3 regions of the Dehalobacter sp. CP genome follow, and region 2 is predicted to be linked to each of the others. Evidence: riboswitches for the same ligand, from Rfam matches in the RefSeq annotation. Region 2 holds a riboswitch; each other region holds the start of a gene.

Region 1 (10,999 bases), 880 kb from region 2:
AACGACCCCTATGCGGTTTGGTTATCGGAGATCATGCTTCAGCAAACACGGGTCGATACGGTTATAGATTATTACCTGAGGTTCCTGGAACGGTTCCCGGATATTGGCAGTCTGGCTGACGCGGGCGAGGGGGACGTTTTAGCCTTATGGAAAGGTCTTGGTTATTACCGTCGGGCCAGGAACCTTCATCAGGCTGCCATCGTGGTACACGACAGGTACAGTGGGAATTTTCCGCGCACTTATCCGGAAATCCGCGCTTTGCCAGGAATCGGTGACTATACGGCTGGGGCTATTGCAAGCATCGCCTACAATCTTCCTTATCCGGCTGTTGATGGGAATGTTCTGCGGGTTATAACCCGTCTGCTTGGACTTGAAGCTGACATCAGCCAGCAAAAAACGCTAAAGCAAATTGCTGAAATGATTAGAGAAATGATTCCCAAAGATAGGGCGGGCGAATTTACCCAGGCGCTGATGGAACTTGGCGCAATGTGCTGTACACCCAATACTCCCGGTTGCCGGGACTGTCCCTGGCGTACCGTCTGTACGGCCCATCGTACGCACAGGGAGACTGTCCTGCCGGTTAAGAAGAAAGCAAAAAAAGCGGCCGGCTTCGATTACTGGACCGCGCTTATCTGTAACGACGGGAATATTCTAATGGAGTACCGCAGCAATACACAGCTGCTCGGCAACATGTGGGGACTGCCGCTCGTAAACAAGGAATCCGGTTCTTCTGCGGAAGAACTGTACCGTCGGGACTGGGAGTTAGATCTCCGATTTATTAAACACTTGGGCAGCGTTCGGCATGTTTTCACACATCAGGTCTGGCAAATGGATGTCATTTTGTTCTCGCTCAAGCCGGACTCGGAGGTAAAATCAGGGCTTGCCTGGATTTCCCGGGAGAAACTGAAGGACCTGCCGATTCCGAAGGCATTTCAAAAAGCCCTTCAGCTTATGCACAGTAAAGGTCATACAATGTAAAAATTCCTGCACGTACAGGAATTTTCTTTTTCCGAAAGCAGGAATGCAGATAATTGGTTCCATAGCATATGTCTTTTATGATATAATAATCAGCTGTATAACCTTCATAAAGTATTGAATCTAACATACTGGAGAGAGAAAAGTGGAACTACAAGGCGTCTATAATCAACTGGGGATTTTGTTCTTAACGATTTTACTGGGTTATGTCCTGGCCAAGGTGAAGGTTATCCCACCGGCAGCGACTCAGGTTTTTTCTAAATTTGTTCTGACCATTGCACTTCCGGCCTTGATCCTGTCCGGGATGAGAGTTTCTTTTACTACGGAGAGGTTGCATACGGCACTTTTTGTTTTCTTGCTTACGATACCCTGTTACGGTCTTGCCTTTCTCGTCGGGAAACTGACAGCGAAGATCCTGACCAAAAATCGGACCAGAGAAGCCATCTTTAATTTTGGAATTGTTTTTGCAAATACAGGCTTTTTAGGCTTTCCGATATTTCAGGCGCTCTATGGCAAAGAAGCAATATTTTATGCTGCGATCTACAATATTATGTTCAACTTGTTGTTGTATACGCTCGGCATTAAAATTATGAATACGGATAAAACCGGGCATCCTACAAGGCTAAACCTGAAAAAGGTTATTAATCCGGGCGTGGGTGCAAGTATCATCGGGTTCATTCTGTTTATCACCGCTGTTCCGCTGCCCGAATTTATGACCGGCACGATCGATGCGATCGGAAATACCTGTGTTCCTCTGTCAATGCTGACCATCGGGGCGACCTTAAGTGAACTGCCGCTTCAACGGATGTTCAGTGATATCGGCATTTATATCCTGTCGGTCGTCAGATTACTCGTGATGCCGTTATTAACCTTGGTTTTGGTCAAATACATCTTTCAGATTGATCAGATGTGGCTGATTGCCATCCCGGTCATCATGGCCGGCATGCCTATCGCGACCAATACGGTTTTAATGGCGATTGAATATAAAAATGATGCACGTCTGGCATCGCAGACGGTGCTGATTTCAACCTTGCTTAGCTGTTTATCAATCCCGTTGCTGATACTTGTGCTGTCCCATTTTTAACAGCATCCCTTTTACAATGTATAGAATAGCCATAATTTGGATAAAATGTTCCTATATCATGTAAGGGAGGATCCGTATGGGCGACAAAAATCCAAAAAATATTAAGAAACAAAAAAAGAAAAGAACGGAAAAGAAACCAGAAGCGCTTAATCCAGAAAATAATCTGTAAAATTTGTAACGATAAAACTCAATATTTCTGCATTGTTTTTAACAATACCAGAGTCTCCAAATTAATGTTTGGACTCTGGTATTTTTTTATCCGGACTCATCCGTGGCATATTATTCGCAAATTTTTGCGGGTACATTCGTTGTGGTTCTATCCAACATCATGTAAAATGGTATTTATCAGAAAAACGCATCGACATGATTTTCAAACTGTTTCTTGAGGTGATTGGATGGAAGACTTTCAGGAAAAACGGAAGTATTTCCGCGTCGATTTGATCCATGATATTCCGGCCACAGCGAAGATTTCCTCGATTAACAACCGGAAGGTCGAAGTGGAGAAAACATTTCCGATTACGATCCTGGATTTGAGCACAGGCGGGATATATGCTTTTATCCCAGTGGATATTCCGGTTAATATTGTCATCATCGATATCATGTTCACGTTTGAAAATGAAGAATTTTCATTTAATGCGCTGATTATTCGCAAGACCCCCAAAGATGACGGCTTTGAATACGGGATGAAATTCCTTTTTCATTCCCAGAAAGATGAAAGCCGGATCACCCGATGTCTGAATCAATATAAAATCAAGCATACCCGCTTTATGAAGATCCAGCTTGATTTACGCAAACAGAAATACATCGGATGCTTTGTCAAGGGCCTGGAGCTGATCGAAGAGCCGGCTTATCTGATTACGAGCCGCCGGATCGTTGTTGCCACAAATAAGGCGGCACAGGACAGCGGTGTCAAACTTGGCGAGCGCTGTTATTCCACGGTTGCCAAACGGCATCGCGCCTGTCCGTTTTGCCTGCTGGAAGATGCCAAAAAAGCGGATCATCTTCTTGAGACAAATGCCGTTATCCGGGAACAAAGCTGTAAGGCCCGCTGGCTGTACCTCGAGGATCATTACATGATCCACTATTTTACGCGAAAGGAAGGGTTGAAAGATGAATGAAAAGGTGAGGGATATTGCCGAGAGAATTAAAGGCTTAAGATTACTTACCGGTTGGGCCGAAGAAGAGGCTGCACGTAAAATTGGACTGCCTGTTCAAGAATATCTGAAGTATGAAAAAGGCGAAGATGATATTCCGATCAGTATTCTCTATGAAATTGCCGATTGTTATCAGGTTGATTTAACGGATGTTCTTACCGGCGTCTCGCCCAAACTGCATGATGTCTGCTTCATCAAAAAGGGACAGGGACTCAAAGTTGAACGGTATGACCAGTATGATTTTCAGAGTCTGGCTTATCAGTACGTTAACAGAAAAATTGAACCGCTGCTGGTGACCCTGGATGCAGAAAATAGTCCTGAACTTGTTTCCCATCACGGACAGGAATTTAACTTCTGTCTGGAAGGCAAGATGAAAGTCATGATCGGCAGTATGGAATATGTACTGGATCCGGGAGACTCTCTGTATTTTAATTCCTTGATTCCACATAAAATGCTGGCCCTCGAAAAAAGATCAGCAAAATTTTTAACCGTCATACTTTTATAAAGGATGTGAACAGATGAACCTCGCTTCAAGATACATCGGGAAAACCGATTTTGATTCTTATGAAGATTTTTGTGCGAATTATCAAGTGAAAGTACCTGACAATTTCAATTTTGCGTATGATATCGTCGATGAATATGCCCGTCTGGAACCAGAGCGTCCAGCGCTGGTCTGGTGCGACGACCACGGTAATGAACGGATCTTTACCTTTGCCGACCTGAAAAAATACTCAGATAAAACGGCGAACATGTTAAGCAAAGCTGGGATCGGCAAAGGCGACAAAGTCATGCTGATCCTGAGAAGGCGTTATGAAGTATACATAGCGATTCTGGCTCTGGCCAAAATCGGCGCGATCTATATTCCTTCTTCCAATCAGCTTACGCAGAAGGATATTATTTATCGAAATAATGCCGCATCGATTAAAGCGATCATCGCCTATCATGATCCGGTAATTCTCGACCATGTCGAAGCTTCCAGGGAAGAATCGTCAACGCTCGAAACGCTGTTTCTGGTTGGGGCCCGGCGTCCCGGCTGGGTTGATTTTGACAGCAGCCTGGAGGCCGCTTCCGAAAACTGGGTCCGGCCGACAGGTGCTGACGCTACAATGAATGACGACACAATGATCATCTATTTCACGTCAGGGACCACGAGCATGCCCAAAATGGCCATTCAGAGCTTCACCTATCCGCTTGGTCATATTGTGACGGCCAAATACTGGCAGCGCGTCGTGGACGGCGGGCTTCACCTGACGGTTTCCGATTCCGGCTGGGCTAAATTCGGCTGGGGGAAAATTTACGGCCAGTGGATTTGCGGCGCGGTGCAGTTTGTCTATGATATGGACAAGTTTATCCCGGAAAAGCTTTTGGAAATGATGCAAAAATATAAGTTATCCACGTTTTGCGCACCGCCGACAATTTATCGTTTCCTGCTTGAACACAATCTCGAAAAATATAACCTGTCCTCGATTGTTCACTGCTCCACAGCCGGAGAACCTTTAAATCCGGATGTCTTTAACCGTTTTAAAAGCATTACCGGCTTAAGCATCTTAAACGGATTTGGCCAGAGCGAGACGACCGTGCTGGTTGCCAACTTTGAATGGCTGGATATTTATCCAGGAGCGATGGGCAAACCGAATCCAGCCTACAAGATTGATGTGGTCGATGAAAACGGAGTTCCATGCCCTCCGGGAGTCGAAGGAGAACTGGTCATCCGCGAGGCTGATTCCAATAAGCCTGCCGGATTGTTCTGCGGGTACTACATGGATGAAACTGCTACCAATAAAGTGTGGTATGACGATACGTACCACACAGGGGATATGGCCTACTGGGATGAGCACGGCTTTTTATGGTTTGTTGGCCGCAATGACGATGTCATTAAGGCTTCCGGCTACAGGATCAGTCCTTTTGAAGTTGAAAGTGCGCTGATCGAACATCCAGCCGTCGTGGAGTGTGCTGTTACCGGCGCGCCGGATGCCGTCAGGGGAACGGTCGTCAAAGCGACTGTTGTGCTGGCCAAAGGCTATACGGCTTCTGAATTGTTAAAAAAAGAGATCCAGGACTATGTTAAAAAGGTGACGGCTCCGTATAAATACCCGAGAATTCTCGAATTTGTCGACGAACTGCCGAAGACGATCGGCGGCAAGATCAAACGCGCCCAGATCCGGCGTGAAGACACGGAAAAGTTTCAGGATAAAGAATAACTTTAACGTATATCCATCAATCGTTAAATATTGTCTGATGCACCCCACAATTATCGTGGGGTGATTTTATACCTTGAAAAATGGTTGGATTTCCATGTAAAATGAACCATAAATAATCATCATGAAAAAAGTTCATTTGAAAGTAATGATGGATCTATGTTGTTGCTAAAGAAAGGATAAACTGATGTTTCCGAGCGATTTAAACTATAGAATGCCTGCGGAATGGGCCAGACACGAACGAACCTTTATTTCCTGGCCGGTTCGGTCATCGATGTGCCATCCGGAAAATTACGAGGCTGTTTGTGAGGGTTATGCCGACATTATTCGAGCCATCGAGGAATTTGAACCCGTCACCGTATTGGTAAACCCCGACGAACGATCCCTGCTCGAAGGCCGCTTTCGGAACAGGCAGATCGAGCTCCTGCCGCTGGCGCACAATGATGCCTGGCTTCGGGATAACGGGCCGACGTTTATCGTCAATGATCAGGGAGATACAGCCGGCATCAATTGGCACTTCAATGCCTGGGGCGGCAAATATCCGGACTGGGATCTGGACAACCAGGTCGTGCCCCAAATATTGAAGCACCTCGGCCTGAAACCGTTTGATGCGCCGCTGATTATGGAAGGCGGCTCGCTGCACGTGGACGGAGAAGGTACACTCTTGACAACGGCCGAATGCCTGCTCAATCCGAACCGCAACCCTGATCTTTCCCGGGAGCAGATTACGGAACTATTGAAGAAATATTTGAATATCCACAAAGTCATCTGGCTGGAAAAAGGCTTATGTGGAGATGAAACAGACGGACATGTCGATAACATCGCCTGTTTTGCGTCGCCTGGCAAAATCCTGATTCAGGTCTGTGATGACCCTTGCGATCCGAATTATGCGATTACCCGGGAAAACCTCGCAGTGTTAAACCGGGAAACAGACGCCAGAGGAAGAACCCTTGAAATCATCCCAATACAGCAGCCTCCCGCCGTATTTGCTGACGGAAAACGGCTGACGCTGAGTTATTTGAACTTTTACTTTGTCAACGGCGGAATCATTTTACCTGTATTCGGCGGCCAGGCTGCCGAAACAGATGCCATGGCTATTCGAACCCTGAGCGGGATCTTTCCGGAAAGACGGATCCGAACCATTAATGGAATGGCCATTATTAGGGAAGGCGGAAATGTTCACTGTACCACCCAGCAGATGCCTGCTGTAAACCGTTTAAGGTGAGTGTATGAATTGCCCAACAACATATACGAAAATTTGAAAAATATAAATGAAGAGAAGGGCGTAACAGATACATCTTTTATATGTTGCGCTCTTCTGCGTTGTGGTTTTTTTCTGCATCATGTAAAATAGAAAATGCATACAAATTAACAAAATAGTAGAAACACCTGTAAGATCAGGTTCAGAACACACCGAAATCAGGCAGTTGGGAAGGAATATTAACGATGAGAAACGTCAAAGTGGCAGCAACCCAGATGCGCTGCACCAGTAACGTTGAAGAAAATATTGCCGGGGCGGAGACACTGGTCAGGGAGGCAGCAGCCCGGGGAGCGCAGATCATCTTGTTGCAGGAGCTGTTCGAAACCCCGTATTTCTGTCAGAAAGAAAAATCGGATTTTTACGTTTATGCTGCTGAGCTAGAAAACAATCAAGCAGTCAAACATTTCCGGAAAATTGCCAGAGAGCTGGAGATCGTCCTGCCGATCAGCTTTTATGAGAAGAAAAACTATGCGCGCTATAATACGATTGCCATGATCGATGCCGACGGCGATATCCTTGGCAAATACAGAAAGAGTCATATCCCCGACGGACCAGGCTATGAGGAGAAATTCTATTTTAACCCCGGTGACACAGGCTTTAAAGTCTGGCAGACGCGCTACGCCAAGATTGGAGTCGGCGTCTGTTGGGATCAATGGTACCCGGAAGCTGCCCGCTGCATGACCCTGATGGGGGCGGAGATCCTGTTATATCCGACAGCCATCGGTTCAGAACCGCTGGATCAGACGATCGATTCCAAAGACCATTGGCAGGCCTGCATGCTCGGCCATGCTGCCGCGAACCTGATCCCGGTGGTCGCATCCAACCGGATTGGTGTCGAGGAAGAGGATGATTCCAAAATCACCTTCTATGGTTCTTCTTTCATTGCCGGGCCGCAGGGCAATAAGATAGCGGAGGCCGGACGAAACGAAGAAACTGTTCTAGTCGCGGAATTTGATCTGGACCAGCTCGAGGTTCAGCGGCTGGAGTGGGGGATCTTTAGAGACCGCCGGCCTGATTTATACAGAGTGATTACTTCCTATGACGGGGAACTTACTTAATATTCATACATTTATTGATTATTCATACATTTATTGATTATTCATACATTTATTGATTATTCATACATTTATTGACAGATTTCGTGTATTTTACTATAATTGAGTTAAAATCATATGATCCATTGGCAAACCTGTTGAAAAGCAGGGACGCAAAGCTACGAGTCTAAGTGCTGAAGCATATTGACAGTCGGGTTGCACACAGAAGATGAAAACCGCGGCTGCTTTGGCCGCGATTTTTTTTTGAGGGAGGATCTACATGACAGCGGATTCCATCGTTGCAGCCAGTATTTCGATTACCCTGGTGTTGTTGATATCTTACGGTTTTTTATATTTTTCCGAGAAGAAACATTATTTCTTGGCATGGAGCCTTTCTATTGTAATGATGATGATTACCTACCTTTCCAGAATTGCATTGCTGGAAACCGGCAGCCAGTCGCTGGTGCTTCCAATTATCAACTATGCCTCTTCGATCGCAGGCTACTGGCTGGTATTCAAGGGTACGCAGCTATTTTTTAAGAAAAGCTATCCGGTGTTCTGGGATATCAGCGCAGGCTTTTTGATCCTTACTTTTATATGTATTACTGTCCAGGGACTCCCGACAACCGCTCTTTTACTTCTGTCTGTTGTCTGCATCATCGCATTGTTGTCCAAAGCAGCTATGACATGCTTAAAAGCAAAAACACCGCAAAGCCCGATCAGAATAATGCTTGGCTATACTTATATTTTTTGGGCCTTGTCGATTTTATTCTACCCGCTGTGCAAATTTATGAAGGTTATTCCATCACCTGTCGGTTATTTAGTTGCCGGCGTCGTTGGTCTGCTTGCTTATCTCAATATGCAGGCCCTGTACTTTCAAAGCATCCGGGAGGAGCTCGAAAGCAAAGAAGCTAATATCAGGAACCTTATTGTTTATGACAAATTAACCGGCGCCTACAGCCGTACTTATTTTGAAAACACGCTGGAAAATTTCCTGGAAAAGACCCTCATGCCTGCAACATTGGTCATGGGGGATTTTAATGGTCTGAAACTAATCAACGACACCTTTGGTCATGAAAAAGGGGATGAATTACTTGCTGACGGGGTCAGAATCATGCAGGAGACTATCGGCCCGGAGAATGTGATTATCCGGTGGGGTGGGGACGAGTTTATCATTATCATGCCTGGTATGCCGCTTGACCAGGCCGGCGTCCTTTTAAACAATGTCAAGAGCAACCTAAAAATCTCCCGCCCGAAAACAGTACCGATCGACATTTCGTTTGGCCTGACGATTTATGAGAACAGGAAACACTCTCTGACAGAAATGATCAACCAGGCTGAGGAAAAAATGTATAGCAATAAACTGAATGAAAGCAAGAAAACCCGCCTTGCGATCATCGAGTTCCTGGAAAAACTGCTCTGGGAAAAAGATTATCAGACGGAAGCCCATGTCATGAGGCTAAAAAGTTTGGTAAGTAAATTCGGTAGTCAGATCGGCTTATCCCCAAGAGAGATCGTCGAACTTGTCCAGGTTGCGATGCTGCATGATATCGGCAAAATTGGTGTTCCCGGGGAAATCTTAAAAAAACAAGGTGACTTGACCCCGGAAGAATGGAGCATTATGAAAAAACATTCCGAAATCGGCTATCGGATCACGCAGTCTTCCATGGAATTAGCGCATGTCTCGGAAGCCGTTCTCGGTCATCATGAATGGTGGAATGGGAAAGGTTACCCGCAGGGGTTGAAAGAAGATGAAATTCCGCTGTTCTCGAGAATTGTATCCATTGTTGATTCCTACGATGTGATCACGCATGAAAGGCCTTATAAACGGGCCATGGACCCGTATAGTGCACTTGTTGAAATCAATAAATGCGCCGGCAAACAGTTTGATCCGTATCTGGTCACTGTTTTTAACAAGATTATGCAGGAATCCCTTGTTGTGAATGATAGATAGGTAACTGCCAAATATTTAAAAGATACCCGCGAGCTCTGTACCGGCGGGTATCTTTCTGCTAATCTAAGGGTATTGGAGTCCCCCAACCAAAGGATTAAATATAAATCATTGATTAATAAGCCAGATAGAGATTGGGGCAGTAATAGATGAACGCAATAGATGATGAAAAAACGAAATGTCTAATCATTCATGGGTTTGGTGGTGGGGTACACGAAGTGAAGCCTTTGGCCGAATATTTGACTGCTCTTGGTTATGATGTTGTTTGTCCTATATTAAAAGGCCATTCAACAACCAGACATGAAATGAAAAAAGCAACGTACATGGACTGGATAGATTCTGCTGAACGTGAACTTTTAAGATTGAAAGAAATTGAGGATGAGATTCTGCTGATAGGGTTCTCCATGGGAGGGCTGATTGCATTTAATCTTGCCTGTAAACATCATATCAAGGCCATAGTAACAATCAATACTCCCATCTTCTATTGGAATATATACCAAGTGTTTCGTAATATCGTGGATGACATCAAGAACAAGAAGTCTAACCATATCAAGAGATATTTACAAGCAAAAAAAATCTCACCGTTTTTGTCTATGATCCAATTCCTGTTATTATTGCACCAAACAAAGCCAAAATTAAAGAAAATAGATTGTCCTATCCTAATTATTCAGGCTGAAGATGATGATACTGTAAGAAGAAAGAGTGTGGATTATATCAATAAACATGTGTCTTCAGACAGGAAAAAGATTAGATATTTTCAAAAAGGCGGTCATTTGATCCTTCTGAGTCCGATGGCTGAACAGGTGATGCTATGTGTTGAAGATTTTTTACAAATGTGATTGCAAAATGGTTCTTATGATGCGCTTTTCTTATAACCTTTAAATAAATAATAGCGAAACAGTAGTCCTAGCGTAATCCCGAACACAATTGAACCAATCATTTCTGAATAATAATCATTGATAGGTCTATGCGGAATAAGGTTACGCCCTTCAATAAGCCACATGAAAATGACTTCTAATGTTAGCCAGTTTAATAAACTAATGCCGATACTTTTGACTATAAAATAGTCATGATCTATGAATTTAAGTGCGTAGTAAAAAACAAGAGATAATACACAACCTAATATGATGGAATATATCGCTCCGAGGATAACATTAGGCCTGTCCAGTGTTATCATAAAGCTAGTGAGCTGATATACACTATACTTGGCAAATCCAAAAGTCACTAGGACTCTTGTAACGATTTCATAGGGAATAGTGGATATAGCTCCCATAAGCATAACTAAAGTTGGTTTATCACATTTCATTGTTGCACTGCCTTTATATATAAATGTTCGAGAGTA
Region 2 (10,999 bases):
CAGCTATCCCTGTTGTTGCGACTTTATTACAATACTTGGATGGCTCTGCCCGTAAGCCCGGACTTTGGATGATGGGGCACTTGGCTGAACCGAATCGTCTTCTAAAGGATATAGAAAAAATGGGCGTGAAGTGCATATCGAGCTTTTCATAAACGGCAGCTGCTTATTTGAATATAACCATGTAAATATTTATACAAGGAGTAATCACATGGAGAGATTAACAAAAGCATTAGAAAGCAATGGTCTTTTTATTGTGGAAGATTCTCAACTACAGCATGATGCAAACGGTTATTTTGGGGAAGTCATTAACAAACTGGCAAAGTTCGAAAATTTTTATGATGATTTGATATTTAAACAAAGTGAAATCTCTATGGAATTAGAGAAGCTAAGATTTGAAGGCAAAACGAATTCAGTAAAATTCAAGCAACTGCTGACGAATAAAATGACCAATCATACAATATTAATTCTTTTGAAAGCGTATGGATTGCAGTAAATGGAAAAGATGCTCATAGAATTAATGATTCTTACAGTTGTCATTCATATTGTCGATACCCTGGCCTACTCCGTACGCTTGAATTCCGTAAAAAGCGGACAGGTTGCTTTATCTTTTTCTCTCTTCAACATGTTTGTTCTTGTTTCACGGACAGCCAACATGTTTCAGGGACCGTTAATTGCAGGCATTGTTGATTTAAGTATAGCGCAAGGATTGAATCCGGCCAGTGATTTGCGGTCGGTTATTTTTGCTGCGACAGCAGGGACCCTATTTGGAATCCTGCTCATACCTACATTCTTAAAGGTATTTGAAGTTGCTGTCAAACGTTTAGAATTGGCCGGTTCTGTACCTTCCTTGGTTGTCGAGGCCCTGCAGGCAAATAATATCAAGCGAATTGTAAAAAGTGCTGTGCGGCCTTCGAAGACAATGCTGGAAAGACTAAGGTATAGAGAGATACCCAAAAGGTTACTTGTTATCAATATTATGGTTACAGGTATATATACCATTGGGGTCCTTGCTGCTAATTACTCAGCTCTTCTGGTTCCGGAGCATACAAGACTAGCAGCAGCCGCATCGTCAGGAATCATTAATGGCATGGCAAGTATTCTACTTACTTTTTTTATCGATCCAAAATCGGCAATCTTTACGGATCAGGCGTTGAGAGGAATAAGGCCTTATGCTGATGTGAAAGCATTGGTTATTATGCTTATTGCTACAAAACTAATTGGCACATTATTGGGGCAAGTGCTGTTTTTGCCGGCCGCCCAGATTATTGCAAGCTTTTACATCTAGTCATAACGCCTGTTCATCATGAATATAAGCAAGGAAATAAGAGCCTGTTTATTAATACGATAGGAACTGAAAATAGTTTTCACAGAAAATAAATATTGGAAGAAGGAATTAGCCACATCACCAAGAAATAAACAAAAGAATAGATGAGCTAATCCAATTCAGACTAAAAGATTTGATCATAGTTCAATTAACAGCCAGGGAAGAAGCCGAGCATCAAAATGTCTGTCTTGTTGTTTTGATCCATGGGAAGCGATGTAGGCAGTTGAATAATTTAATAAAGGGGGTCATTTTTTTGACGACAATGAGCTCAGTCACTGATTTTCTAGACCAGCGTACTTTAGCTGTGGTCGGGGTATCCAGATCCGAAAAGAAGTTCTCGCGTAGGCTGTATAGAACGTTAAAGAAGAAGAGGGTATAATGTTTTTGCCGTAAATCCCAATATGGACAGTATTGACGGCGAGATCTGCTATGAGAACCTTCAGTCTTTGCCGCAGAAAGCCGACGGCGTAGTGATCGTCGTCCCTCCGGACAAAACCAATAAGGTCGTTAGGGACGCGGTAGAAGCTGGAGTCAAACATATCTGGATTCAGCAGGGGGCTGAATCCAAAGAGGCTATAGACTTTTGTACGGAAAATCATATAAACGTCATCCATGACCAATGCGTCCTAATGTTTGCAGAACCATCGTTTCCTCATTCGTTCCACCGGTCCATACTGAAGGTGTTTGGAAAACTTCCAAAATAATAGGTCAGCCGGCTCAAAAAACATTTGAGCCGGCGTTTTTTTCAAAAGATGGATCGGCTTCACTCGACAATGGATACAATAAAGGTTGTAAGATCTTCGACAAGGTTATATTCCTTAGTCTGGACATGGGCTAGCCCTTTGTCGGTGATTAATACCCTGATAATTGGGCGCATCGGCAAACTTTTATTCTGGTCAACTACAATCCCAACCTCACCTGTATTAAGTTTAACTGTACAGCCGGTCGGATAGGCCGCAATATGTTTTAAAAACGTTACAACCAATTGCTGAGAGAATAGCTTGTTTGCACATCCCATTACAATTTCACAGGCTTCATGCGGGACGATCCGGGAGTGGCCCGGGCCATCATTGACCAGATTATCATAGAAGTCGGCCACCCCTACGATTTGAGCCAGGACATGAAGGCGCCTGCCGGATAGCTTACGGGGATAGCCGTTTCCGTTCAACCATTCATGATGCTGCAAAGCAATATGCGCACTCAATAAGTTTAATTCCGGTTTATTCCGGAGTATTTCATATCCGTGAATGGTATGCGTTTGATATAGGTCATTTTCCTTCGGAGTAAAGGCCTCACGTTTGGCGACAAGCTCTTTCGGCAGCTTGACAGTCCCGATATCGTGAAGCAAAGCCCCTACTGCCAGTGCCTCCAGGGTATCTTTATCCAGCCCCAAAGCTTTGCCCAAAATGGTCGCGAGGACGCAGACGCTGACTGAATGCGCATAAACTTGATTGTCATAGCTCCGCATATCTGTCAGGCTCAGAAATATCTTCTCTTGAAATAGGACGTCTCCGATGATGTTGTTTACCGTCTTTTTTACCTGAAAACCATTGAGGTCTTTACCGATTCGTACCGCTTCCGCTGAATGCTCAATGGAGTTCATTGCCTCCCGCCTGTTTTCCTCGGAAATAACATCCTCAATAACGATATCCTTGGTTTCGTCATCGTCCACATAGACAATACTAATGCCCAGTTCTTTTAACCGGTCGATATATGGCTGGGTCAGCGTGACTCCTTTTCCAAGCAATGAACGGCCGTTATGCGAGAAGATGGTTCTTCCCAATACGTCTCCCTTTTGAAGCCGGTTTACACTTACCTGACGCAATTGTAATCTTCCTTTCCAATAAATCAGTGCTGGCTGAAGCAACAAAAAAATCACCAGCAGATTGCATGGCGACATTCAAAACAAACCTGAGCGGATTCGGTGGCCTGGCAGTCATCAGAATTATTCTGGAAGACCCATAGCTTTGCGTCCCTGGCTTTCACCAAGTTTGCCATTGTCGTTGCTCCTGTATCCCTATTCGATTGATATTTCGGTCATAGAACCATTGTAACACATCGCTTTCAAGTTCTACAGGGGTTATTTGGAAAATTATTCTTTATTCTGGTGCCAAATGATAAATGGTTCTTGATTTAGCAGAGGAATCTGCTAAAATTCGTATAACTCATTAATGATGTTTATACGTGTACGGATAACATTATGAAGATAGTTAAAGGAGAAACTAAAAATGGGAGCGGATAAAGTGGTTCATGAATCAGTTGATGGGTATATTTTGCAGTTTCCTGATGAGATACAGGAAATATTAAGAGCAATTAGAAATGTGATAAGAGAAGCAGCACCGGACGCAGTGGAAAAGATCAGCTATCAGATGCCTACGTTTGTATTGAACGGTAATCTCGTTCATTTCGCAGCATTCAAGAACCACATTGGATTTTATCCGACACCAAGCGGGATCGAAGCCTTTAAACAGGAACTGGCCGGTTATAAGGGAGCCAAAGGATCGGTACAATTTCCGTTAAATAAGCCTATTCCGTATGCGTTAATAAGCAAGATCGTGAAGTACAGAGTCGCGGAGAACGCGCATATCCCAAGAAGAATTCCGTGCTGCGATGTTTAGATACGGCCCTTAATCTTCGGGGGATGCTAAAAAATGATTATTACCAGGAGATGCATGCGATGGTCAAATCAATGGTAAGTAAAGAATACAGGCGGAAATGCGCCGACTTTTCATTATGCGGACTAAATTGCTGTCTCTGTCCGCGCTTTCATACGGATGGTTCTTCAAAGTGCCCTGGCTGCGGGGGTCCGGACTTTTTTTTGAAGCATCCTTCCTGTGCCGTTATTACCTGTAATAAAAAGCATCAAAATGTTGAATACTGTTTTGAATGCAGTGTCTATCCATGTGAGAGGTATCAGGCTCCAAGCGAGGCCGATTCTTTTATATCCTATCAAAATGTATTGCAGAATCAAGCCGAGGCTAAAATGGACCTTCAAAATTATCTTGAAGAACTGACGGAAAAACACAAAATTTTAGGCGAACTAATCGCGAATTACAACGACGGCAAATCAAAGGGATTTTATTGTCTGGCGGTGAACCTGCTGCCGCTTTCCGTCCTGAATAATATAATGGATGAGATCTGTCATATGGATCAGATCAACTGCAACGGCAGTGCTGAAGAAGCCGTCCGCTTGCTAAAAGCGGAAGCCGATCGTCTGAATATTCAACTGGTTCTTAGAAAGGCTAAAAAGGATTAGACAGACTATTCAAGCATCATTTCTGGGGATAAATCAAATGTTCTTTGTTTTGGAGGATCAAATATTGTCTGGAATTCGTGAACCAATAGACATTTTTGCTGAGCAGAGGCGCAGTCTGGGAGCTGACTGCGAGAACTGCTTCGGATTGTGCTGCACCGCGCTGTATTTTTCAGCTTCGGAAGGCTTTCCAAACGATAAAGAGGCCGGTCAGCCTTGTCGGAACCTGCAGGAAGACTTCCGCTGCTGTATATATCAAGATCTTCAGCGACTGGGTCTGAAAGGCTGCATGGCATTTGACTGTTTTGGCGCAGGGCCAAAAGTATCCAGGCTCAGTTACGGCGGCAGAGACTGGCGGCGATCACCGGAATTCAGGGAGCAAATGTTTGAAGTTTTTCTTGTCATTCGGCAGCTTCAGGAGATGCTCTGGTATTTGACAGAAGCAGAGACATTACACCCGGCTCATTCAATTCATAAGGCGCTTCGTACCCTGCGGGAAGAGACGGAACGGCTGACACTGCTTAGCCCATGCGAGCTTCTGAAAATGGATGTACCTTTATATCGTACCGAAGTAAATGCCCTGCTGCTTCAGACAAGTGAACTGGTCCGTGTTTCTATTTGTCAGGAGCGGAATATTCAGGCTGGGATTTTGAAGACCTTTAAGCGCAGGAGCAGTCTGGTCGCTGCAGATCTCCGGGAAACAGACCTCAGAGGGGCTGACCTTAGAGGAGCCTGTTTGATTGCCGCAGATCTCAGCGGGAACGATCTGGGCGGAGCTGATTTGATCGGGGCGGATTTGCGCGATGCCGACCTTAGCGGCACTGATTTAAGCCAAAGTATTTTCCTGACCCAGGCCCAGCTGAATACAGCGAAGGGGGACAAACATACCAAGCTGCCGCCATCACTTTTTTATCCAAGACAATGGAGTTTGGACTGATATGGAAATGGAAATTCTCTATTCATTTGAACCAGTCATCAATCAGGAGTCCCGGGTATTGATTCTCGGCTCGATGCCAGGAGTGCAATCGTTGAGGGAGCAGAAATATTATGCACATCCTTACAATCATTTTTGGCGGATTATGTATGCGCTTTTTGACGATGCCCGTAGATGCTCTAATGCTGCGGTACCACGGATGGCAGAAAGCAGCAAACTTCCGGATCCTGATTATGAGAACAGGAAACAATTTCTTTTGGACAGAAAAATTGCCCTCTGGGATGTCATCCGTAACTGCTCCAGAGAAGGCAGTCTCGATAGCAATATCGTTAATGAACAGGTTAATGATTTTCAAAATTTATTTATTCAGTACCCAAATCTGGAATTACTTGCATTTAACGGAGCAAAGGGCTTTAATATATATAAGAGGAAAATCCGTCTGGAGTCTGCTTCCATTGCCTATCTGCTATTGCCCTCAACTAGTCCGGCCAATACGATGAAATTTGAGGAAAAGCTGAGACATTGGAAAGCAATTTTGAAATACTTATGAAATCTTGAAGTAATGCCTATGAAGTTTTAAGCAAGTCGTTGTGAAAGGTGTGAATTGATGGATAACAATCAGCCCGAACTGAAAGAAAATTATACATTTCTGATTGTAGGAGATTCCATTTCCAAAGGCGTGATCTATAACGAGGATCAGGGGAAATATTCGTTATTGGACAGAAACTATGTTTCTCTGGTCCAGAACAGCTTGAAGGGCATGGTCTATAATGCTGCGAAATTTGGTAATACCATCAAAAAAGGTATTGAACGCCTTAATCGGGATGTCTCCAAAACGTGTCCGGATATTGTACTGATCGAATTTGGAGGCAATGACTGTGATTTTGACTGGATGCAGATTGCGAATGATCCAATGGCAGAGCATGAACCCAAAACGGATTTCAACGTTTTCGGGAAAATGCTTACAGATACCATTATTTCGCTTAAAAACAATAATATTATCCCGGTGTTGATGACGCTTCCCCCGCTTGACGCCGATCGGTATTTCAAGTGGATCAGCAAAAACAGTAATGAGATAGGAAAAAGTATATTAATTTGGCTTGGAAGCGTTACAAAGATATACTGGTGGCAGGAACGCTACAACTCCATGATTGTGAACATTGCAGAGGAAACCAGGACGAGATGGATTGATGTAAGAGGTGCTTTTCTGAAGACGCCGGATTTTACTCAATTGCTTTGTATTGACGGGATCCATCCGAATGAAGACGGGCATAAGGTTATTGCCCAAAAGGTGACGGAATACCTCAGGCAGAATTACAATTTTCTGCTCAAAGATTCTTCCGCGGAAAACCTTTCTTAGCATATTAGAAAGTATAAGCTTTTCATCCTTTACGCTTCTAATCGTCAATCTATTTAACATGTACGATTCTTAGGAAGGGTCAGAATATTGAACAATTTGCTGAATACGCTCAAAAAAAATAAAACGCGGCTGATTGCGTTAGGTGTTATTATTGCGGTGTTGCTGATCATTAAACTGGTTCTAGTGGATCTTGTCTATATCGGTCACCAATACGAAAAGAACAGGATTATTACCCCATGGGGGGAAAAGATAAAATCGGCAAACCTGTCTGTAGATTATACAATTGAACAAGCTCTGAGCGATATTGACAGTCTCGGGTTAAATACCCTGAACGTCCCTGTCCAAATTGATATTCCGTCGTTGACAGCCAGTACGATGAGTATCAATGCGGAAAGCGAAAAGAAAGCGGTCCGGTTGATTAAACGCTTAAGATATAAAGGAATTAACGTCATTCTGGAACCTTATCCGTATATTCAAAACGGTGAGAAATATGAGACGGATCTCAAGCCGGATCATATCAATCAATGGTTCTGGAACTGGAAACAGGTCGTCCTTGTCGAACTTATCCGTGATGTGGCTAAGCCGAATAAAGTCTACGCCCTATGTATCGGTTCCAACTTTGATCAATTTGAGGATCAATGCGGTTATTGGACTGATGTCGCGGATTTTGTCAGGGCGGAATACCAGGGCAAAGTGACTTACCGGACAAACTGGTGGTATACAGCTGAATGGAATGCCGGGCAGGATTTGGCGTACGATACCTACATTGCCAAATTAAATAATCCGGTTCTTGGAAAAGTGGATTTTATCTCTGTCGCAGCTTATTTTGAATTGACCGACCAGGAGACCAATACTGTAGATAACCTTGTAAGCTCGATCTATAAGACCCGGATTTTTGACCGGAACCAGAATATCTATGATGAATTAAAACAGTTGTCTGCGAAATGGAACAAACCTGTATTCTTTGGTGAACTGGGTTTCCCAAAAAGAGACGGTGCTGCAGTTCATCCCTGGAATCCCTTGCCGTCGGAAATAATTAATAACCAGGAGCAGGCAAATTGCTTTCTGGCTTATCAGCAAGTGTTTGAAAAAGAAACCTGGCATCTTGGTTTTTCTGTTTTTGCTGTGGGCAAAGATGATGAAAACAAGAATTATTACCCGAGCGAGCAGAGCAAGCAGGCCATCAGAAGCTGGTACGCCCAATACCAGCATACTGGCGTACAATAGCCGAAAAGCTAAATAAAGTATTTGGCTTTTGCTCCCGGGAAATGATGGTTCATAAACGCCAGAAAGGAAGTCTTTATTTCCTCCATTTCAACGGGTGGGTAGACATATTTTCCGTAGCCGAACTGCCCGAATTTAAATTTGCGCGAAGCTTCATCCATCGGTAGGCTTGTCTGCGGATAGATATTTAAAATATTGGACTTGGCTCGGGAAGAAAAACGATGTGTGATAAATTCAAAGGTAAGCGCCGCAGGAGAAAAGTTTGCCGGAGAAGCGGCTTTTAACTGCTCTGCCAGGTCAGCAAAGAGCTTTTCGTATTGATCCATCCAGTTCTCAAATCTGATAATCGGGGCAATAATAAAACCTAAAGGGTAGCCGGCGCGAAGTACTTTTCCGGCTGCCCTTATTCTATTTTCAGCGGATGGTGTCCCATGCTCATAATTTCTGATGATTTCCTCGCAATTCAGGCTGAAACGAAACCTGGTATGGCCGTGATGTTCCAGATTCAAAAGACTATCGACGTCAGTGAATTTTGTGACAAAGCGGAACCTGCCCTGAGGCTGTCTTCCGAAAAATTCAATGCTTTTTCTCAGACTGCCTGTATATTGCTCCACCGGGATTGGGTCGGAAACTGCGGCTCCTTCGAAATAAGTGATCTCGGGTAAACGTTCATGGATTAAAGTTTGGGCTTTCTCAAGCAGTTCATTGATATTGACATAGATGCGGATGTACGGTCTTGCACCCAGCGTCGTGGCTAAATAACAATATTCGCACATCCCAGGACAGCTTGTGGTCAGCGGCAGCTGATAATGAGCCGACGGTTTGCAGGTTTGAAACGTTTTTCCGCGTTTGACACCGATCACCAATGTTTTTTTGGCTTCAAAATAGGTTTCGGCAGCAGTATCTCCGCTCAGACCGGTTATTCTGTTGTGAGAGCTTGTCGCTTTGACCGGAATATTGGTTTGCCGAAAATAATCAACAAGCTTCTTTCCAAGTGGATAATCCAGGGCTTCAGGCTCATAAAAGACCTGTTTGGGCTCGAAATTCAAGTTAATCCCCCTTCTGGAGTACAACATATTCGGGGGTATGGACTTCTTCAGCGCCGACAGTAGAGGGCAATTCATATTTATACCCATTGATCATGGATGAGGTAGTACCATCATCATCCAGAAGATCCTGTCTGAATACAAGGTAGAGGTGAATCAACAAAAAAACCACATAGCCCCAGGCGACAAGATGATGACTCATCCTAACCAAATTTTCGTTGTGAAAAGCCGGAATGACCCAGGAAAACAACTTTCCGGATATACCGTCCGGATTGGTGCCTATCCGCATAGCAAAACCGGTTATAATCATGAAAAAACTTCCGATCCAGATGAAGAGAAGATAAGATAGCTGGGCCAGGGCATTATGCCCGAGATGTCCCTGATGTTCTCCTCTCATAAATAAATAGTAGCGGACCGTTGACTTGAGGTCCTGCCAAAAAGCCTTCTGCCAGAAACGTATCTTGGCATACGCATTACCTGCCCAGAACCAATAGAGGCGAAATAACAGATTGGCCGTAAAGATAAAAGCGGCTATTCCATGCCAGTAGCGAACGGATCCCATTAAAAACTGCTGGAAAGCTTCTCCGGGGGTTATAAAGACAGGATTTCCAATATACAGACCTGTAAGAAAGAGTACGGTGACGGCGGCTGCATTTATCCAGTGAAACATCCGGACAGGAAATTGCCAGACGTATACCGGTCTGCGCTGCGGCATCGGAGCGGAACTTTTCTTTTCTTTGGATAAGGCCAATCGTAATCCCTCCGTATCACTTAGAATGTATGCTAGCGTCTCCATGGCACGCAGACATTGTGGCCCCTGGATTTTCCCTAACTTAGTGGTTTTCCTTGCGGTGTTATCAGGTGTGCTGCGCAGGCGATGCAGGGGTCAAATGAGTGAATGGTCCGGAGAAGTTCCAAGGGCTGGTCGGTAGCAGCGACCGGTGTATCGAGCAGGGATGCCTCATAAGGACCTTTTTGTCCTGTAGCATCCCGCGGTGAGGCATTCCAGGTTGTTGGCACAACCGCCTGATAGCCTTCCACTTTGCCGCCGCGGATTTTAATCCAATGAGCCAGGGCTCCTCGCGGGGCCTCAGCCCAGCCGACACCCTGCGCTTCTGCCGGCCAGCGGCTGGGTTCCCATTTTTCAGGATTGAAGGTCTGTGTGTCACCGGCTTTAATATTAGCGATTAGGTCCGCATAAAAACCAGCAAGTTGATCGACGCAAAATTTTGCTTCCAGTGCTCTGGCCAGTGTCCGTCCGAGCGTTGAAAACAAAGCGTTGAGCGGAAGATCCAGTTTCCGCAGGGAGCTGTCGACCAGTTCCTTGATTTCCTTATTGCCTTTGGCATAAGCAACCACGAAGCGGGCCAGTGGGCCGACTTCCATCGCATGGCCCTGCCAGCGCGGTGTTTTGATCCAACTGTATTTTTTTGATTCATCCAAATTGTGATAAGGTGGTTTGGGCCCGTCATACGCTGGATCCGTCCGCCCCTGCCAGGGGTGAAGCCCGGCATCCTTATCCTCGTATTGATACCACGAGTGAGATACAAATTCCTGAATATGGCTTGGATTCTTTAGATCAAGATCATAGACTTTGCTCAAGTCCCTGTTCAGGACAATCCCACGCGGGAACAGGTAGCTGTCCGGTTCGTGGATATCGACCAGCGGTACACCGCCGTAGGCCAGGAAGTTGCCGATTCCGCCTCCCCAAAGGTCTTTTTTGTAAAAGCCAGCAATGGCTAGAATATCTGGAATAAGGACCTGGTTGACAAACGTTTGGGCTTCATCGATCTTTGTTTTCACAAGATTCAGGCGTTCCATATTCAGAACATGGACATCATCAAGGTTGATGCTCGAA
Region 3 (10,999 bases), 1.3 Mb from region 2:
CAAGTCCGTAAGTCCGTATGTCGTATCAAAACTTTGGCCCCACCAGGCGAGTTCGTTATCCATATAATAGCCGAAAAGCCATGGGTCATTCTGATCTTCTTGGATCACCTTTCTAGCTAAGTCATCACAATAGTACACAAATTTTGGACTGAAAACATTCGGGAAACAATGATTGCTTGTGTCCAATCCGTATATTACATAATCTTCTCCGTATTTAGAGAAACTGTTCCCGAATCCAAACGATACCGTATGCGCTAGTCCACGATACCTCAAAGACGGTGCTGAATCTATTCCTAGAAGATTAAATCCCCAGCTGTTTAACCGCTCCGCAGTATTTTTTGCCCATTCTTCCTCAGACCCATAGATCTTTTTTACATTCTGTTCATATGGGGAATAACCCAATGCCTCTGAGTAATGTCCTTTATACGTCATCCTCTGTGCTCCGACGGCAATAAATCCTTTCCCATTAGGCGCAATCACCCACCATTTATCCCCTATTTTTTGGGTATGAAAAAATCCCGTTTTTTTACCGTTTATCGTCGTATCTGTTTCGATTTTAAGCTCAGGATATGAGCCAACTGCATTAACTTCATAAACTTTTTTATTTATTGTGCATTTTACGTTATCGTACTTTGTTTCTACGGCCGCACTTGTCAGAGCCGGAATTCCTTTGTTTGTACAATTCTCCGAAGAAAAAATATATTCTTTCTCCCATATTTTTTTACCATCTAACTCGCATACTACCCCTGTAATCGATTTATTGTTCAAACTTATCTTGAGAACATACGGCTGGTTATATTTCCACTCAATTCCATCTCCTACGTATGAACCAACTTTTAGTTTTGTCTCCCCATAATCTTGCACACACCATTGCCCATTAAACATTTCTTGAAGTTCAATATAATGCATTTTATTTTTAGCCTCAGGCCCTTCAACAAGTGCTAACGACCAATAATTATTATTGTCTGAATAAACTGATATCCCCGCCGACTTATACTTATCCCCTTGCGATACTTGAATAGTAACTTCCGATTCAAAAGTTAAATCAGTCCCAACGCTAGAATCATATTTAGCAAAGCTCTTTTTCAATGAATTATTTTGGAAACAACCATTATTTACTTCCCAAGATATATCGTCAGTGATCCACTTAGGGCTACCATCACTTCCAGCAACGTAGGCGGAGAAATCATCCTGCAATCTTTGACCGCTTATACTGGGTTCACTTCCAGCTAGTGTTGTTGGTGCCACTAAAACTAATATTAGGCTTATCGTGATTAACGTTTTGATTGTTTTTCTTAAAATGTTCATAATCTGCCCTCTCTAAAAACAAAAAACTTATTTTTTGGTAACTGGCTGCCATTTTACAGGCCCTATAGCTTTGCGTCCCTGCTTTTCAACAGGTTTGCCATTGTCAGTAATAAGTTAGACAAAAACAAAAAACTTAATTTTGGTAACTGGCTGCCATTTTACAGGCCCTATAGCTTTGCGTCCCTGCTTTTCAACAGGTTTGCCATTGTCAGTAATAAGTTTTTGTCCGATATTCATTTAATTAATAATTATCATATTTTCAATATTTAGTCAATAGTATTCTTTATGTTTTTTCTTTTTTCCTAATATATCTGAAAATGAGTAAAGCAATAATTCCAACAATTAAAACGTATAAACCCACGAATAAATATACGCTAAACGAAGTAACTGTCACTTTACAAATATTTGATATACTCTGATCTTCTGTACTCACCCTTATGAAAACTGTTCCTGGAGATAAGCCTTTGACCACTCCATTATTAACTGAGGCTATTTGCGGGTTATCTGACGTCCAATTTATTGTTTTATTTGAAGCGTTTGCCGGTATAATTAACGCTTCTAACCTCCGGGTCTGACCGACCTTGATAAATAACTCCTCGGGACTTATTTTAATATTTGTCACCTTTATGTCGTCCAAACTTGTATTTGGATTCTCATCAACAACAGTTTTGGTAATATTCACCTTAACATTATCAAATTGCGCTTCAAAGGCAGCTGTCGTTAGCGAGGGAATACCTGTTTTAACACAATTATCAGGTTTAAATAGATATTTTGTTTTCCAAATCAAAGAGCCATCCAATTCATATACAGCACCCGTAATACTTAATTTATTTAAAGTTATTTTTAATAAATAAGGGTGATTATAGTCCCAATGTAAATTGTCTGACGGTACTGTTCCCGTTACTAATTTGGTGCTTCCTTTATACTGGGCACACCATTCGCCGTTAATCATTTCCTCAAGTTCTACATAATGATTATTCTTGTCCGGTGCTTCAACCAAGGCTAAATGCCAGTAATTCTCATAATCTGTATAGATAGCAATTCCTGCTACCTTATACTTATCACCTTTAGAAGCTTTGATCATCACTTCCGATTCGAAGGATACTTCAGCGCCAGTTGGCGAGTTCATCAATGCAAAGCTCTTCTTCACCAAGTCATTCTTAAAATAACCGTCATTAATTACCCATGAAAACTCATTGGTCACCCAATTAGGCATTCCATCACTTCCAGTTGCATATCCAGAAAAATCGTCGTCATATACAAATGCCGTATTATTTGACGCATCATCCAATCCGGCCAAGGAGGTCGAACTGAAGGTTAACAGTATCTGAGATACCGTCAATAATACTGCCAGTGTCTTTTTCAGAATCATAATCCTATCGCTTTCCTTTCTATATATCCCGATTGGTTTACGAAGACCATCATAGTTATGATTCATCTAGTCTCTAAGAGAATACACATTACCATTTGTTGCTTTCGCTACACTGGTAACCAAAGCATAAGGTTCATCCTTTTCATTCACTAGTCCGTAATTTGTATCTAGCTTATAAGATTTTGTTAGTCCTTCAGCCGGAGGATCAACCCACATGAAAAATTCAGAACCGACAAGAAACGGCATATTGAATAATGCTTTTTGATATATTTCATAGGCTTTTGCTCTCTCCGTCTGCGTATCTACTCGCATACCAGCTCCTACGCTACACGGGAGTCCGCTATCATACGCCGGAAAAGACCATTCGCTTATCATTATTGGCTGCTTTGCTTTATTGTAAATCTGTGCAAATATCTCACTGAGTTCAACGTTCTGATAAACACCATTCACTTTTATTTGGTCATAAGCTGTTTCCGTTTGCAGGTCGACTTTTCCATAGTAATTAAACGTACTTATATCCGTATAATTTCTGCCGATACTCCATACCAAATCATAACATTTTTCAATCCCGCTTCCATTTCTGCTGCCTAATATCATATGGTTCTTATCGTACTTCTTTATTGCCCCTGTTGTTATCGTATAATATTTTTCTATAATCGCTTTTTCAAAGTCTGTTTTATCCGTATTGATGGCCAATTGGTTCTTTCCGGTAAATGAAGTCATTTTTCCAAGTGTCTCGAATGAAGGATAACCTGTCCCCCAGGCCTTGTTTAAATTACTAATATTTCCATATCTATTTTGCAGCCAGTTGATCAAGGCAATCTTTGCCGTATGGGTTTTATCTTTTTTTATGACCAAGTCCGTAAGTCCGTATGTCGTATCAAAACTTTGGCCCCACCAGGCGAGTTCGTTATCCATATAATAGCCGAAAAGCCATGGGTCATTCTGATCTTCTTGGATCACCTTTCTAGCTAAGTCATCACAATAGTACACAAATTTTGGACTGAAAACATTCGGGAAACAATGATTGCTTGTGTCCAATCCGTATATTACATAATCTTCTCCGTATTTAGAGAAACTGTTCCCGAATCCAAACGATACCGTATGCGCTAGTCCACGATACCTCAAAGACGGTGCTGAATCTATTCCTAGAAGATTAAATCCCCAGCTGTTTAACCGCTCCGCAGTATTTTTTGCCCATTCTTCCTCAGACCCATAGATCTTTTTTACATTCTGTTCATATGGGGAATAACCCAATGCCTCTGAGTAATGTCCTTTATACGTCATCCTCTGTGCTCCGACGGCAATAAATCCTTTCCCATTAGGCGCAATCACCCACCATTTATCCCCTATTTTTTGGGTATGAAAAAATCCCGTTCCTTTACCGTTTATCGTCGTATCTGTTTCGATTTTTAGCTCAGGATATGCACGTATTACAATGGGTTCTTCGTCTCTGTATGCCAAAGCAACTTTATTAATCTCTATAGTTATTTCAGATTTAACCGAAACATCAGGCTCTGATTTTAATACAGAAGAGCAAAGAAGATCGTTTGGCGAATCGTATATTATTTTTGCTGACTTTTGTTCACTAAGCCCAAAGGCAGGGAAACCTGTAGAAAAAACAAGAAAAAACAGCAATAAATAAAATATTTTTTTTGTCAAAATCTTCAAAATATAATCCCCTTACTTTACAAAAAAATCTCAAATATAAGAAATATGATATAATATAAAAGAAATATTTTGTCATCGGAGGAAAATAATGAAAAGTGTGTATGAGCAGCTTCTTCATCTGCTAAGAATATTTATTAACGGTGAAATACCAGATAAGGAATTACTTGCCTCCGTTGATGGAGTTGAACTTTATAATCAAGCCAGACTACAAGGTGTTTCTTCATTTCTGTTTGAGACTGTTTATCAACATAATGATTTGTTAAAAATCGATCACAGTGTATTGACTCATTGGAAAGAGAAAACGGTTGTGACTGCCGCACGTCAGTTGATGATGCTCCCAACGATAGGAACAATCTTTAATCTTTTTGAGACCAATGGCATAACAGCTATATCACTTAAAGGACTTGTCTTTAAGGAACAATATCCTCGGCCTGAACTACGTTCGATGAATGATCTAGATGTATTAATCAACGAGAAACAGATGAATCAATGCATAGAAGCGATGACTTCTCTCGGTTATAAGCCGAATGAACTAAATTACAATGATCCTGATCATATGCATATCGATATGATAAAAGCGGGTACATTCGCCGTTGAGCTTCACCGAACACTTTGGCATCCCAAATATATGCAAAAAATCGACAACAGCGACTGGGTGGATCATATCTGGAAAGACAAGCGTCTTCAAACGGTAGCCGGATTCCAATTTTATTGCTTATCCCCGGAGGATGAATTGATCAATGCTGTTATTCACACAGCAAGGCATTTAAAACACTCTAATGCAAATCTTCGTCTTCTTTCAGATTTCGTACTGTTTTTTAATTCTTACCGCAATCAAATTGATATAAACTACATTGAACAAACCTTAGAGTCAATGGCAATCTTGAATTTCTACTATTATTTAATGGATACATGCCGATTATACTTAGGATTACATCTTCCTGATAACTATCAATTAAACTCGACCAAGAACTCAGTAATAATCATTCAGAATATCATGAACAAAGAGGAAATGATTATAAGCAGCGATAGAGATCAAGAAAAAAAAGTTAATGGTTATCAGTATTTGCTCCAAAAGATAAAACTTGTTATCTCCAACAGCGCCATATACAATAAACTCTTAAAAATCGTTCATCCTTTTCGATCAAAAGCGCGTTTTCTACGGAAAATTGGACTACATTTTCGGTATTAAACCTTTGCTGTATCCTTAGATATTCCCTTATTCAATGACCTAAAATGCTTTTTTGCCTTTTTCAAAAATCGATTGGAATTAAAGAAATAATTATAAGAGCTGTAGTATCTTTTATAATCACGCTTCTTGACTTTATTCAGAACAATCCCGATCAACTTGGCATTAACGCCATGCAATTGTTCTTTGGCCCGTTGCAGACTTTTTTTCGAAGTGAATCCCGCTTTTACAATCAGCATAGTTGCATCTGCTTTTGACGCGACTATTGCTCCGTCAAAAACGCTTTCTAGCGCCGGAGTATCGAAAATTATATAGTCATACTCAATTTTTACTTGCTCGAATAACTTCTGAAAGCGTACTGCACACAACTTTTCGATTGGATTCGAACAGTCTGTTCCACAGGATAAATAGGTTAGGTTTGGAATATTCGTGTTGCTGATTACCTCCTCTAGTCGACCTCTCCCCTCAAGATAATCTGACAAGCCTAACTGCGCTTCAGCATTCAACCTCTTTGCAGCCGTCGGTTTACGCATATCTGCATCAACAAAAAGCACCCTCCACCCAGAGCGTGCAATAGATATCGAAAGACTAATCGCAAGCGAAGTTTTTCCTTCTTCTGGCTTGCAGCTCAATAAAGCAAACGTTTTACTTCTTCCATTATTATTAATGAGAAGACCGGCTGTAAGCATTTCATAAGCATCCCTGACCGCATTATTATCATTATCATACACATTAAAAGTCTTTATCTGCATAATATTACTTCTCCTCTTTATCGTAGATCATGCTCGGGTATAATCCCAATGACACGAACCCCGATATTATTTTCAATATCTTCAACTGAACGGATGGTTGTATTAAAATATTCCAACAAATAAATAATTCCCAAGGAAAAAACTTCTCCTGCAACGATCCATAGAATCATTTTTATAATGCCGTTATCCGGGATTGGCGTATTAGAAACCTGAGCTTTATCCAATATCCCGATAAAATCACTATTTGTGATTTCTTTAACTTTTGACGAAAATACTTCTCCCATTACATTCGCGACTGATGCAGCCATTATCGCATCATATGCAGTCACTCTGATTTTTAATAAACCCGAGTCTTCGTTGATTGATAAATTCGCCATTGAAGAAATTGTGCCCGCAGATAGACTATATTGATCCAGCTTCCTAGCGGCTTCAGCAGCTACAGAGCGGCTATAAAAAATCCCGGAATATTGTTTAAGAAATTCCTTCCCCATCGTGATGTCAGAATAACTCAAAGACTCACCTGCCGTCACTCTATCACGATTGAGAACATATAGCGTTGTATCTGCGTTATACGTTGGAGATGATAAGAAAATATGAAAAAACCATCCCATTCCTCCAAATAAGACCGCAAAAACAACGCATAACCACCACTTGCGACTGATTGAATCGATGATTCTTCTAATTTCCACGTATATCTTCCTTTCAATAACATATTATTTTCCGACTCCGTCATATATAAACCCTATCGTTTCAAGCTCATTCCTGTCATAAATATTTCTGAAATCAAAGAAATAATTGCCGTTCATTTTACTTTTCATCTTAGCTAAATCCATACTCCGAAACTGGTTCCATTCCGTAAGCAGGACAACAGCCTGAGCATCTGCTACAGCTGCATATTCATTCTCGGCATAATCAATATCCAAATTCAGAAATGCAATTTTTTTGGCGTTCTCCATTGCAATCGGATCATAGACAGAAAGACGTGCCCCTCTTTTATGCAACTCATGAATTATCGTAATTGACGGAGCCTCCCGCATATCATCGGTCCCTGGCTTAAAGGCAAGTCCTAAAACGGCAATCCGCTTGCCTTGAATATCCCCCATTTTTGTGATGATTTTATCAACCATGCGTAACTTTTGAGATTGGTTCGCAATAATTACAGCATCTACAATTGAAATATCAACGTCAAACTCTCTTCCAATATGCACTAACGCCTTTGTATCTTTTGGAAAACAACTGCCCCCGTATCCCGGACCTGCATGCAAAAAAAACTTTCCGATCCGCTTATCCAATCCCATCGCCCTTGAAACATGCTGCACATTTCCCCCTGCAGCCTCACATAGACGAGATATCTCATTAATAAAAGTGATCTTTGTGGCAAGGAAGGCATTTGAAGCGTATTTAATAATTTCTGCTGTTTCGATATTGGTGAGAACAAAAGGGTGATTATTGAGATAAAGGACTCTATAAACATCACGCATGATCTCTTCAGCCTTTACATGATCTGATCCAATGACAATCCTTTCTGGATGCATGAAATCATTGACCGCTGCTCCCTCTCTAAGAAACTCAGGGTTAGAAACAACATCATAATCGATGTTGAGCTTACGTTTTTCTAAAACTCCTTTTATCGTCTGTTTTACTAATTTCCCAGTTCCTACTGGCACTGTGGACTTATTCACAATAACCTTGTAGCAATTCATATTTTCTGCGATTTCCCTTGCAGCTGCAAGAACATAATCTAAATCTGCGGATCCATCATCCTGAGGCGGTGTCCCGACTGCAATAAAAACAACATCCGACACATCCACAGCCATTGAATAATGGGTGGTAAAATCCAATCTGCCTGCATAATAATTCTTCGTCACAAGATCTTGAAGACCCGGTTCGTAGATTGGAATGATCCCCTGCTTTAATGTCTCTATTTTATTTTCATCAATATCCACACAGATCACACTATGTCCAAACTCAGATAAGCAGGCTCCTGTTACCAAGCCAACATACCCTGTGCCAATAACTGCTATTTTACTCATATTATTTAATTCTCCTCACTGAAGTAACAGATATTGTGATTATAGCTCATTTTAAATCTTTTTTCTATCTGATTATTTTTTTCAGATAAGCCAGATCAAACTAATGCCTATTATTTAGAATTAATACTTGATCATTCTACACTAATAACGATAATACCAACTAACGAATTTCTTAATACCTTCTGAAAACATCGTAGTTGGTTGATAACCAAGCAGTTGTTTTGACTTCATAATATCGGCATACGTATTTTTAACATCTCCCGGTTGATCCGGCAAGCTATCTAGCTGTGCTTTTTTTTGCAGGTTTTTTTCTAATTCTTGAACCATTTCACTTAATGAAATGGTTTTTGATTCGCCTAAATTAAAAATTCCATACCGTGTTTCTTTGTGATTAACCCAATCTAATGCCTTAAGAATGCCATCGATAATATCGTCTATATAGGTATAATCTCGCTGTGTTGTCCCATCTCCATAAAAGGGAACTGGTTTACCTGATGTGATTAGATTTGTAAACTTATGAATTGCTAAATCAGGTCGCTGACGCGGGCCGTATACCGTAAAGAATCTCAAACAAGCAATACTCAGATTATACAGATGGTGATATGCATAACACAATAGCTCACCGGCTTTTTTGGTGGCAGCATATGGCGATATCGGCTGGTCAACTGAGTCATCCTCTGAAAAGGGCACTTTCTGATTATTGCCGTAAACAGATGACGAAGAAGCAAAAATAAAGCGTTTAATGCGATACTCTCTGAGGCACTCCAGAATATTCATTGTCCCATTGATGTTAACATTCACATAGAGTTCAGGATTTTGTATTGAAGGCCGTACACCGGCATAAGCCGCTAAATGTATCACAGATTGAAACTGGTAATTCTGAAATACCTTCATAAGAAAATCCTGATCTCGAATATCTCCCTTTTCAACGATAAATCTTTCTTTAGGGATTAATTTCTCTTTACAACTTTTTCTTATTTCATAAATATTTCGCTCTTTAATTGTAGGATCATAAAAGTCATTAAAACTATCAATGGCAACAACTGTTTTCCCTTCTTCTAGCAACCTTTCACATAGATGTGATCCAATAAAACCGGCCCCCCCGGTTACAAGTATTATTTCCATAGCCTATCTCCTTCAGATTAATTCATGATTCCGCTGATTGATTACGTCCTAAAAATAGGTTTATTGTTTTTCTTATGAATGTTCTTTCGGGGATTAATCCAATGAAGTAAAAAACACAGCAAAATAAAGCCCCAACGATCTGTGCCATCATTGTATCATATGGAATCAGCCAAACATACACAAAATAACCCGCTGCCATTAAGCCGCTGGCGGCAAATATCCACCTTAAATTCTGAATAGTCTGAACAAATGAGATCGCAAGGTATTTTTTCCCATAATAAAAATTTACAGGGGCTTGAAGGAGCTTTACAACCGAACGGACAGCAACAAATGTCAGTAACCCATAAGGTGCCGAGATAATTATCGCTGGAAGCAGAATACACATATTTGTGCATATCACAATTACATTAAGCTGGGGTTTGCCCTTAGCCCTATAACCTATCCCGTTAACGCCATAAACCAGCGAGATCGCACTGACAAACCCCCATATACGAATGATATCTCCTGCTCCATTCCACTTGCTGCCAAATACAATGGCTGCTACCGTTTCGCCAAAAAATAAAAAACCTATCCCCAACGGAAAAGCAATCATACAAATAATCTTATTGGCATTTTGAAAAAAACTGCGAAAAGCCGCCTCATCGCTTTGCAACCTTGAAAGTGTACTGAACAGAACTGGCAATATTGCACTTAGCAGCAGGTTTACCAATACATTGACTAAGTTTGTTGATGTCCGATATAGTCCAAGCGCGGACGTAGTCATCACCGCGCCGACAACAATTTGATCCGCCCAAGCAGCGAGCCACAAAGCAAACGTCTCAGCCATATTGAACAGACTGAAACCTATCATTTCTTTAAATAGCTCAAGTTTCCAGAACAATCGTGGTTTCCAAGGTGATCTTATCCATACTACAACCGTATTGGCTAAGGAACCAAATAACGCTCCCGCAACCAACGCCCAGTAGCTTATCCCTGTATACGCCAACGGAATTGAAACCAGAGCCGGGATTAGCGTCGTTGTCAGCCGAATATAAAAAAGGATTTTAAAGTTTAATGCTCTCTGAATCAATCCAGTCTGTATTGAGTTCAAACTATTGAGAATAATTTGTATCGCCATTATCCGTATGACCATGACGGACTCCGGAATTCCGAATAACAGGGATAACGGTTCTGCCAGCACAAAAATAAGCACATATAGTATTATTGCGACAAACATATTTGCTAAAAAACCTACCGAAGCTGCTCTGGATAGTTTTTTTTCATCATAATCTTTCTGAATTAATGCATTCTGAAATCCTAAATCACTAATCATTTGCGTAAAACTGACAACAATCGTCGCTACAGAAACCACACCATAATCTTCAGGGGTCAATACTCTGGCAAGTAAGATTAATGAAACAGGGGTTATCGCCCTTGAAGATATTTCTGCTATGGTAGACCATTTCGATGCGGATGCGACCTGTTTATATAGATTTGCCATCTATGCTCCTTCATATAATTTAATAAAAGCAGCGGTTACCGCAAACAAGACATAGGTAACTGGAAACAT

Evidence for each region. A riboswitch is a leader RNA that binds a small molecule or an ion and turns the genes downstream of it on or off. The one in region 2 is predicted to bind cyclic di-GMP.
Region 1: it holds a riboswitch for cyclic di-GMP, as region 2 does, so the genes downstream of both, AAH944_RS07440 (HD domain-containing phosphohydrolase) here and AAH944_RS03060 (HD-GYP domain-containing protein) in region 2, are expected to answer to the same signal.
Region 3: it holds a riboswitch for cyclic di-GMP, as region 2 does, so the genes downstream of both, AAH944_RS09300 (beta-galactosidase) here and AAH944_RS03060 (HD-GYP domain-containing protein) in region 2, are expected to answer to the same signal.

What each region holds. Positions count from the first base shown of each region.
Region 1 covers NZ_CP157399.1:1,469,334-1,480,332, reverse strand. Annotated here, with positions in the region: gene mutY (A/G-specific adenine glycosylase) at 1-978, shown strand, start outside; gene AAH944_RS07470 (AEC family transporter) at 1,121-2,059, shown strand; gene AAH944_RS07465 (PilZ domain-containing protein) at 2,455-3,177, shown strand; gene AAH944_RS07460 (helix-turn-helix domain-containing protein) at 3,170-3,718, shown strand; gene AAH944_RS07455 (AMP-binding protein) at 3,732-5,414, shown strand; gene AAH944_RS07450 (agmatine deiminase family protein) at 5,599-6,636, shown strand; gene aguB (N-carbamoylputrescine amidase) at 6,858-7,730, shown strand; cyclic di-GMP riboswitch class I at 7,845-7,930, shown strand; gene AAH944_RS07440 (HD domain-containing phosphohydrolase) at 7,987-9,660, shown strand; gene AAH944_RS07435 (alpha/beta hydrolase) at 9,807-10,496, shown strand; gene AAH944_RS07430 (hypothetical protein) at 10,511-10,963, opposite strand.
Region 2 covers NZ_CP157399.1:593,953-604,951, forward strand. Annotated here, with positions in the region: gene AAH944_RS03040 (saccharopine dehydrogenase NADP-binding domain-containing protein) at 1-152, shown strand, start outside; gene AAH944_RS03045 (hypothetical protein) at 209-493, shown strand; gene AAH944_RS03050 (lipid II flippase Amj family protein) at 494-1,285, shown strand; partial or broken gene AAH944_RS03055 (CoA-binding protein) at 1,702-2,028, shown strand; gene AAH944_RS03060 (HD-GYP domain-containing protein) at 2,088-3,149, opposite strand; cyclic di-GMP riboswitch class I at 3,245-3,330, opposite strand; gene AAH944_RS03065 (iron chaperone) at 3,553-3,942, shown strand; gene AAH944_RS03070 (DUF3795 domain-containing protein) at 4,002-4,580, shown strand; gene AAH944_RS03075 (pentapeptide repeat-containing protein) at 4,645-5,514, shown strand; gene AAH944_RS03080 (DNA-deoxyinosine glycosylase) at 5,516-6,061, shown strand; gene AAH944_RS03085 (SGNH/GDSL hydrolase family protein) at 6,119-6,871, shown strand; gene AAH944_RS03090 (glycoside hydrolase family 113) at 6,959-8,098, shown strand; gene splB (spore photoproduct lyase) at 8,107-9,171, opposite strand; gene cybH (Ni/Fe-hydrogenase, b-type cytochrome subunit) at 9,146-9,892, opposite strand; gene AAH944_RS03105 (nickel-dependent hydrogenase large subunit) at 9,970-10,999, opposite strand, start outside.
Region 3 covers NZ_CP157399.1:1,875,525-1,886,523, forward strand. Annotated here, with positions in the region: gene AAH944_RS09300 (beta-galactosidase) at 1-1,308, opposite strand, end outside; cyclic di-GMP riboswitch class I at 1,342-1,417, opposite strand; cyclic di-GMP riboswitch class I at 1,447-1,522, opposite strand; gene AAH944_RS09305 (Ig-like domain-containing protein) at 1,592-2,680, opposite strand; gene AAH944_RS09310 (beta-galactosidase) at 2,747-4,351, opposite strand; gene AAH944_RS09315 (nucleotidyltransferase family protein) at 4,440-5,543, shown strand; gene AAH944_RS09320 (CpsD/CapB family tyrosine-protein kinase) at 5,540-6,292, opposite strand; gene AAH944_RS09325 (YveK family protein) at 6,310-6,981, opposite strand; gene AAH944_RS09330 (UDP-glucose dehydrogenase family protein) at 7,006-8,325, opposite strand; gene AAH944_RS09335 (SDR family NAD(P)-dependent oxidoreductase) at 8,467-9,450, opposite strand; gene AAH944_RS09340 (lipopolysaccharide biosynthesis protein) at 9,473-10,930, opposite strand; gene AAH944_RS09345 (O-antigen ligase family protein) at 10,931-10,999, opposite strand, start outside.